DNA from 2 places in the Plantactinospora sp. GCM10030261 genome. Region 2 is predicted to be linked to the other one. Evidence: riboswitches for the same ligand, from Rfam matches in the RefSeq annotation. Region 2 holds a riboswitch; the other holds the start of a gene.
What was found. A riboswitch is a leader RNA that binds a small molecule or an ion and turns the genes downstream of it on or off. The one in region 2 is predicted to bind thiamine pyrophosphate.

Region 1 (4,183 bases), 380 kb from region 2:
ACCCACGACCGCTGGTTCACCCGGTCGTTCGACCGGTTCCTGCTGTTCGCCGGGGACGGTGAGGTCAAGGAGACCACCGAGCCGGTGTGGGACGTCGGATGATTCCGGCGGACCTGCCGGACCGGCTGACCGCAGTGGACGGGGTGGTGGCCGTGGCGCTGGGCGGCAGCCGGGCCCGCGGCCGGCACCGACCGGACTCGGACTGGGATCTCGGGCTCTACTACCGGGGGACGTTGGACGTGGCGGGGCTCCAGGCGGTCGCCGACCAGGTCGCCGATGGGCCGGTCGAGCTGACGTCCCCCGGCGACTGGGGTCCGTGGGTGGACGGCGGTGGGTGGCTGCGGATCGGCGGCACCGCCGTGGACTGGATCTATCGGGACCTGGACCGGGTGCACCGGATCTGGGCGGACTGCCGGGCCGGCCGGTACGAGATCGGCCGGCAGATCGGTCATCCGCTCGGGTTCTACTCCTGCGCGTACCCCGGTGAGGTGGCGCTGTGCCGGGTGCTGGCCGACCCGACCGGGGAGCTGACCGCGCTGCGCGCGGCTACCGGTGACTACCCGCCGGCCCTCGCGGCGGCCCTGGACAACGGCTGGGAGGCCGACTTCATGCTGGGCGGCGCGGCGAAGGGGGCGGCGGCCGGTGACGCCGCGTACGTCGCCGGCTGCCTGTTCCGGGTGGTTGGCATCCTGGCGCACGCGCTGCACGCCCGGGCCGGCACATGGTTGATCAACGAGAAGGGGATGGTCGAGGCGACCGCCGCGCTGCCCGAGGCACCGGCGGACTTCGCCGACCGGGCGCACCTGCTGCTCGGCGGGATCGGGCGGACACCGGTGGAGCTGGCCGGCACCCTGGCCACGGCCCGCCGACTGGTCCGCGACGCATTCCCGGTTTAGCGCCTGTCTCCTGGATCTCGGTGGCGCGAGCTGGTGCGGCGGATGTCCTCCGTACGGCCGGCATAGGGTTGATCTCGTGACTGAGATGACCTATCGCCGGTTGGGCGACTCCGGCCTCGTGGTGTCCGTGGTGGGGATCGGCTGCAACAACTTCGGCCGCAAGCTCGACGCCGCCGGCACCCGTGCGGTGGTCGACGCCGCCCTGGACGCCGGGATCAACTTCTTCGACACCGCCGACATCTACGGCGAACCGCACGGCGGCTCCGAGGAGCTGCTCGGTGCGGCGCTGCGCGGGCGGCGGGACGACGTGGTGGTGGCCACCAAGTTCGGCATGGACATGTCCGGCATGAACGGGCCGGACCACGGGGCCCGGGGCGCCCGGCGCTACGTCGTCCGGGCGGTGGAGGCGTCGCTGCGGCGGCTGGGCATGGACCACGTCGACCTCTACCAGATGCACGAGCCGGATCCCGGGACACCGATCGAGGAGACCCTCGCGGCGCTGGACGACCTGGTGCGCGCGGGCAAGGTGCGGTATCTGGGCAACTCGAACTTCACCGGCTGGCAGATCGCCGACGCGGACTGGACCGCCCGGACCGCGGGATACACCCCGTTCATCAGCGCCCAGAACCACTACAGCCTGCTCCAGCGGGACGTGGAGACCGAGGTGATCCCGGCGTGTGAGCGGTTCGGGCTCGGCATGCTGCCGTTCTTTCCGCTGGCCAACGGCCTGCTCACGGGCAAGTACCGGCGCGGCGAGGAGCCGCCCGCCGGTAGCCGGCTGGCCGGTGGGGGTCGGTACGCGCAGCGCTTCGCCGCCGCGCCGTGGGACACCATCGAGGCCATCGAGAAGTACGCCGATGAGCGTGAGCTGTCGATGCTCCAGGTGGCCATCGGTGGGCTGGCCGGACAGCCGGCGGTGACCTCGGTGATCGCCGGAGCGACAAGCCCCGAGCAGGTCCGGGAGAATGCGGCGGCGGGCGCCTGGCAGCCCAACGACGACGACCTGGCCGCCCTGCGCGAGATCCTCTGACGCGCTACGCGGACTCCGCTGGCCTGCCGCGTCCGCTCCTCTGACGCGGTGAGTGGGGCCTGTTGACGCGTTGCGCGACCGACGGCGGGCCCTTGGCAGATCGGCACGTCCTGCCGTACGGTCAGCAACGAATGACCCCACGGGAGCCCGGTGCACCGGGCTGAGAGGGGGGCTGAAGCCCCCGACCGTCGAACCTGATCCGGGTAATGCCGGCGCAGGGAGGAGCGTTGTCATGCCGTCCCTGGGACGTTTGCACCTCATCACCGACACCCGGCCGGGCCGCGACGCGCTCGCCGTGGCCCGGGCCGCCCTCGCGAAGGCCGGCCCCCGGCTGGTGCTCCAGGTCCGGGTGGAGGACTCGGCGACGGACCGGGACGCCTACGAACTGGCCGGCCGGATGGTCGCGGAGTGCGCCGCGGTGGGGGCCACCTGCCTGGTGAACGACCGGCTGCACGTGGCCCTCGCCGCCGGCGCTGCCGGTGGACACGTCGGCGCCCTGGATCTGCCGGTCGCCGCGGCCCGGCGGGTGCTCGGGCCGGACGCGGTGCTCGGGGCGACCGCTCGGGAGGCGGTCGCGGCGCGGGCGGCGGTGACCGCCGGTGCGAGCTACCTCGGCGTCGGTCCCTGCCACGCCACGTCCACCAAGGTCGGTCTGCCGGCGCCGATCGGGCCGGCCGGTGTGCGGGCCGTGGCGGCCGCGGTGGACGTACCGGTGATAGCCATCGGCGGGGTGACCGCCGCGCGGGTGCCGGAGCTGGTGGCGGCCGGTGCGTACGGTGTCGCGGTGGTAGCGGCGGTGAGTGCCGCGGCCGATCCGGGACGGGCCACGGACGAGCTGTTGCGGGCGCTGCCATGCTGACGGCGGGCCGGTCCGGAAGCGGCGAAGGAAAGCCCGTCCTCGCGGTGGTGGGGGGCGGGCCGGTCGGGTTGGCGATCGCCTGGCGGTGCGCCCAGCGCGGCATGCGGGTCACCGTGTATGACCCGGCTCCCGGTTCCGGGGCGTCTGCCGTCGCCGCCGGGATGCTCTCCCCGGTGGCGGAGGCGACGTTCGGCGAACGCGACTTGACGGCGCTGATGGTGAACGCCGCGGCCCGGTGGCCGGCATTCGCGGCCGAGGTCGAGGTGGCCGGGGGGCGGGACGTCGGCTACCGCACCGACGGCACCCTGATCGTGGCGCTCACCGCGGACGACGTCGCCGAGGCGCGGCGACTCTGGACGTACCAGCAGAGCCTGGACCTGCCGCTCACCCCGCTGCTGCCGACCGAGTTGCGGGTCCGCGAACCGCAGCTCAGCACGCGGGTACGTGGCGGCGCGTACGCCCCGGCCGACCATCAGGTCGACCCGCGCCGGCTGGTGCCGGCGCTCGTGGCGGCGGCCCGGGCGGCCGGTGTGCGGGTCGAGCGGCGGCAGGTCGACCGTCTGTCTGATGTGGACGCGGATGTCGTGGTTGTGGCGGCCGGCACCGGTAGCGCGACGCTCGCCGGACTGCCCGTCCGCCCGGTCAAGGGCCAGGTGCTCCGGCTCCGCGCGCCGGGCGGCGGACCGCCGGTGGTGCGGCACGTGATCCGGGGGTACGCGGACGGCCGCTCGGTCTATCTCGTGCCGCGAGTCGACGGCGAGGTGGTCGTCGGCGCGACCGTCGAGGAGCGGGGTGACCTGACAGTCACCGCCGGTGCCGTGCTCGATCTACTCCGCGCCGCCGCCGAACTGGTGCCCGAACTGGCCGAGTACGAGCTGGCGGAGGCGCGTGCCGCCACCCGGCCCGGCACGCCGGACAACCTGCCGTACCTGGGTCCGCTGCCGGGCCGGCCCGGCGTCCTCGTGGCAACCGGCCACTACCGGCACGGGATCCTGCTCGCCCCGATCACGGCCGACCTGGTCGCCGACGCGCTCACCGGTGGGGAGCCGACCGGCGGCGCGTTGGCTGGCGACGACTGGCCGGCGGAGCTGGCGCCGCTGCGTCCGGACCGGGCGGCTAGGCAGGCGCCGGTCCGCCGGACAACCGGGCAGGCGCCGGCTGACCTGCCGACCGGGCAGGCGCCGGCTGACCTGCCGACCGGGCAGGCGCCGGCTGACCTGCCGACGGGGCAGGCGCCGGCTGACCGGCTGAGCGGGCCGGGCGACCCGGTCGAGGAGGGAAACCGATGGAACTGACCGTGAACGGGACGACCCGGCGGCTGCCGTCCGGGACGACGCTGACCGGGCTCGTCGACACGCTGACCACGGTGCACCGTGGCCTGGCGGTGGCGGTCAACGG
Region 2 (4,183 bases):
CGTCGGCGTCCAGGGTCATCGGTCCCTCCCCTTACTCCGGTACTCCAACAATCTGTGACACCATCCCAGGTCACCGGTTACGGGTGATCCAGTCGACCGCGAAGTCGACCGCCGCCCGCTGACGCATCAGCCGGCACGCCGCGTTACCGACCCGTCCCGTCCGGACGGCGCCGGTGCCGTCGAACTCCGCCCCGAGCCGCTCGAAGTCGCTCTCGTCCAGCACCACGTCGGTCCACCACACGAACTCCTGGCCACCACCGGCAGCGCGGACCGCCGACCCGACCCGCTCGGTCGGCGGCGCCGGCTGCCGGTATTCGGCGAGGTGCAACGAGGTGTTCGAGCCGTGACCGGCGCCGAGCAGGAGCACGTCCGCGTCCCGCTCGTAGAGCCGGGCCAGCGGTGACGTCTCGCCGAGCATGGCGGTGCGGGCGTGACCACCCACGATCGCCTCGGCGGCCGGGCCGAGGGCGGCGAACGACACCTGTGGGTGGTTGCTGCGCATCGCTCCTGGCCAGGTCCGGACCTGCTCGGCCAGGGCACCCATCCACCGGCTCGGGCTGATCACCGGGTCGAAGGGCGGCATCTGCTCGCGGATGGCCGGCCAGTGTCGCTCGAAGACCGGCGGGTTGATCCACGACGCCGGATCGGTGTTGTGCGGGGTGTGCGTCGGCACCACCAGGGTGCCGTCCGGCCCCAGCACGTCCAGCAGCGCCTCGACCACCGCTCGGCTGTCACCGAGCACCCGCCCCACCGACCGCAGGGTAGCGTGCACGAGCAGCGTCCCACCTGGTCGTACGCCCAGGTCGCGAAGGTCGACGGCGAGTGACGAGCGGGTGTGCGGCATGCCGACGGGTGCCGGCCGGTCGCCCGTCACCGGCCACCGACCCGGTCGAGGATGACCTCGGCGAGCGCCGCCGGTGCCTCGTCCGGGATCCAGTGCGAGACGCCGCGCAAGGCCACGAACCGGTAGTCCCCGGCGACCTGGGCGGCGCACGCCGTGGCGGCGGTGCGGCCGATCGCCACGTCTCCGTCGCTCCACACGTAGCTGGTCGGCACCCCCACCGGACCGCATCCGGCGAGGTCCCGGCGCGACATCGCCCGGTACCAGTTGAGCGCGGCGGTAAGCGTTTCGCGGTCGCGCATCGGTTCCGCGTAGTCGTCCACCCGGTCCCGGCCGACCCCGGCGAGCATCCGGCGCAGTGCCGCCGCGTTCAGCGCCAGCAACACCGACTCGGCCTTGCCGGGCCTGCGGAACAGCGAGATGTACGCGGAGCGCGCCTTCTGCCCCGGGTCGGTGTTGATCGCGTGCGCGAAGGCGGCCGGATGCGGGACCGAGACGGCGGTGAGCGTACGCACGCGGTCCGGCTGCCGTGCGGCGAGCTGCCAGGCCACCATGGCCCCCCAGTCGTGCCCCACGACGTGCGCCGCCGGCACACCGAGGGCGTCGAGCACCGCGGCCGCGTCCGCCACGCACTCGGCCATCCGATAGTCCTCGACGGCGAGGGGCCGGGCGCCGGGCGAGTAGCCCCGCTGGTCCAGCGCGTAACTGCGCAGCCCGGCCGCGTGCAACGCCGGCAGCACCGCCGACCATTCGCCGCTGTGCTGCGGGAACCCGTGCAGCAGGAGCACCGGTTCGCCATCGGCCGGGCCGCCCGCGTACACGTCGAAGGTGAGCCCGCGCACGTCGAGCCGGATGTCGGGTGGGGAATCGGGCCGCATCGCGGCAGCCTACCGAGCGCCGCTCGGCGCGGTGCTCCGGCGCCGGACCACGTGGTGTCCGGGAGCACACCGCTGGCCAGGCTATCGGCGACGGTGCTAGCGTCGGCGGAGAAAACTTCATATCCGACAGGGGAGCGCGCAGCGCTGAGAGTGCGGGCGGGAGTCCGCAGACCCTCGAACCTGATCTGGGTAATGCCAGCGCAGGGAGTTCGGTCGATCTCCAGCCGCGCCGTGATCCGGGCCAACCGGACGCGGCGTGCGTCTTCTCCTGGTTCGTCGATGAACTGGGAGGCAAGATCATGAACAACAGGTGGCGTACCGTCGACATCGTCGTCGCGGCCGTGCTCGGCGTCGGTTTCGGCGTCGTCTTCTGGGCCTGGGGCCTGCTCTGGAACGGACCGGCGGACGCCATCCCGCTGCCCTTCCGGGCGGTCCTCTACGGAATGTGGCTGGTTCCGGCGGTGGTCGGCGCCCTGGTCATCCGCAAGCCGGGCGCGGCGTTCTTCACCCTCACCGTCGCCGCCCTGGTGTCGGTCGCGCTCGGCTCGTCCTGGGGCTGGACCCTGGTGCTCCAGGGACCGCTGGAGGCGGCCGCCGCCGAACTCGTTTTCGCGATCTTCGGCTACCGGGTGTACCGGCTGCCGGTGGGGCTACTCGCCGCCGCGATGGCCGGGCTGGCGGCCGGCGTATACGACGCCATCGTCTGGTACAAGGAGTTCTCCTGGCTCGCCATCCGGCTGCCGTTCATCGCGATCACCGTGGCCAGCTCCGTGGTCATCGCCGGGTTCGGCGGGTACGCCCTGACCCGGGCGCTGGCCAACACCGGGGCGCTGGACCGCTTCCCGGCCGGCCGGGAGCGGGCCGCGGTCTGACCAGCCCGCCGACCCGACGAACCCACCCGACTCGATGAGCCTGGTCGAACTGCGCGGCTTCGGCTGGCGGCACGCCGGCCGGAGGGCCTGGGCGATCCGCGACGTCGACCTGCGCGTCGAGGCCGGCGAGCGGGTGCTGCTGCTCGGCCCGTCCGGCGCCGGCAAGAGCACCCTGCTCGCCGCGCTGGCCGGCCTGCTCGCCGACGACTCGGGCGAGCACGAGGGCGAGGTCCTGATCGACGGCCGCCGGGCGAACACCCGGCGGGACCGGGTCGGCATCGTGTTCCAGGACCCGGAAACCCAACTGGTGATGGCCCGGGCCGGCGACGATGTGGCGTTCGGGCTGGAGAACCGGGGCGTACCGGCCGGCGAGATCTGGCCCCGCGTGGACCGGACGCTGCGCCGGGTCGGCTTCCGGTATGACCGATGGCGACCCACGTCGGCGCTCTCCGGCGGGGAACAGCAGCGACTCGCCCTGGCCGGTGCGTTGGCCATGCGACCGGGACTGCTACTGCTCGACGAGCCGACCGCCAACCTCGACCCGGCCGGCGGAGCGTTGGTCCGGGACGCGGTGGCGGCGGCGCTCGACCCGACGACCACGCTGATCCTCGTGGAACACCGGGTCGCCGAGGCGCTGCCACTCGTGGACCGGGTGGTCGTGCTGGCCGCCGGGGGCGGCATCCGGGCCGACGGGCCGCCGGCGAAGGTCTTCGACCGGTACGGCGACGAACTCGCGGCCGACGGGGTCTGGGTGCCGGGCCGCCCGCTGCCGGTCCGCCGGGCTCGCGCGGGCACCGGCGAGGTGTTGCTCACCGCCGACCGGCTTGGCCTCTCGCCCCGGCTGACGCCGACAGATCTGACGGTACGCGCGGGCGAGGCGCTCGCCGTCGCGGGACCGAACGGCTCCGGCAAGTCCACGCTGGCGCTGCTGCTCGGCGGCCTCCTCGCCCCGGGCACCGGTCGGGTGACCGCCAGCGCGGAGCTGGCCGGTCGGGACTCACAAACCGCACCGCACCGGTGGCGAGCCCCGGCGCTCACCCGGCGGATCGGCTCCGTCTTCCAGGATCCCGAGCACCAGTTCGTCACCGGCCGGGTCGACGACGAGCTGGCCCTCGGGCCGCGTCGGGCCGGGCAGCCCGAGGCCGCGGTCCGCGCCACGGTGGATGACCTGCTCACCCGGCTGCGGCTGGACCGGTTGGCCGGCGCCAACCCGTACACCCTGTCGGGCGGCGAGGCGCGGCGGCTGAGTGTGGCGACGGCCCTGGCCACCGCGCCCCGGCTGCTGATCTGCGACGAACCCACGTTCGGCCAGGACCGGCGGACCTGGGCCGAGTTGGTCGACCTGTTCGCCGGCCTGCGCGACGCCGGCCACGGCATCGTCACCGTGACCCACGACGTCGACTTCGTCACCGCGCTGGCCGACCGGAGGTTCGACCTCGGCGGATCGGAAACGCCCCCGGCCGGCCCTGGCGATGGGCCGGGCCCAGGCGACGGCGGCGGACCATGCCGGGGCGACGGTGGCGGGCCGGACCGGGGCGACGGTGCGGTCAACGGCGGCGGTGCGAGCCGCGCCGTGGAGGCCCGCCGATGAC

Region 1: another riboswitch for thiamine pyrophosphate. It lies ahead of ACFQUZ_RS01100 (thiamine phosphate synthase); the one in region 2 lies ahead of ACFQUZ_RS03110 (ECF transporter S component).

What each region holds. Positions count from the first base shown of each region.
Region 1 covers NZ_JBHTDD010000001.1:238,763-242,945, reverse strand. Annotated here, with positions in the region: gene ACFQUZ_RS01115 (ABC-F family ATP-binding cassette domain-containing protein) at 1-102, shown strand, start outside; gene ACFQUZ_RS01110 (nucleotidyltransferase domain-containing protein) at 99-896, shown strand; gene ACFQUZ_RS01105 (aldo/keto reductase) at 982-1,926, shown strand; TPP riboswitch at 2,056-2,164, shown strand; gene ACFQUZ_RS01100 (thiamine phosphate synthase) at 2,159-2,785, shown strand; gene thiO (glycine oxidase ThiO) at 2,779-4,080, shown strand; gene thiS (sulfur carrier protein ThiS) at 4,071-4,183, shown strand, end outside.
Region 2 covers NZ_JBHTDD010000001.1:618,011-622,193, forward strand. Annotated here, with positions in the region: gene ACFQUZ_RS03095 (sugar isomerase domain-containing protein) at 1-19, opposite strand, end outside; gene ACFQUZ_RS03100 (aminoglycoside N(3)-acetyltransferase) at 71-874, opposite strand; gene ACFQUZ_RS03105 (alpha/beta fold hydrolase) at 871-1,695, opposite strand; TPP riboswitch at 1,838-1,944, shown strand; gene ACFQUZ_RS03110 (ECF transporter S component) at 2,019-2,591, shown strand; gene ACFQUZ_RS03115 (ABC transporter ATP-binding protein) at 2,626-4,182, shown strand.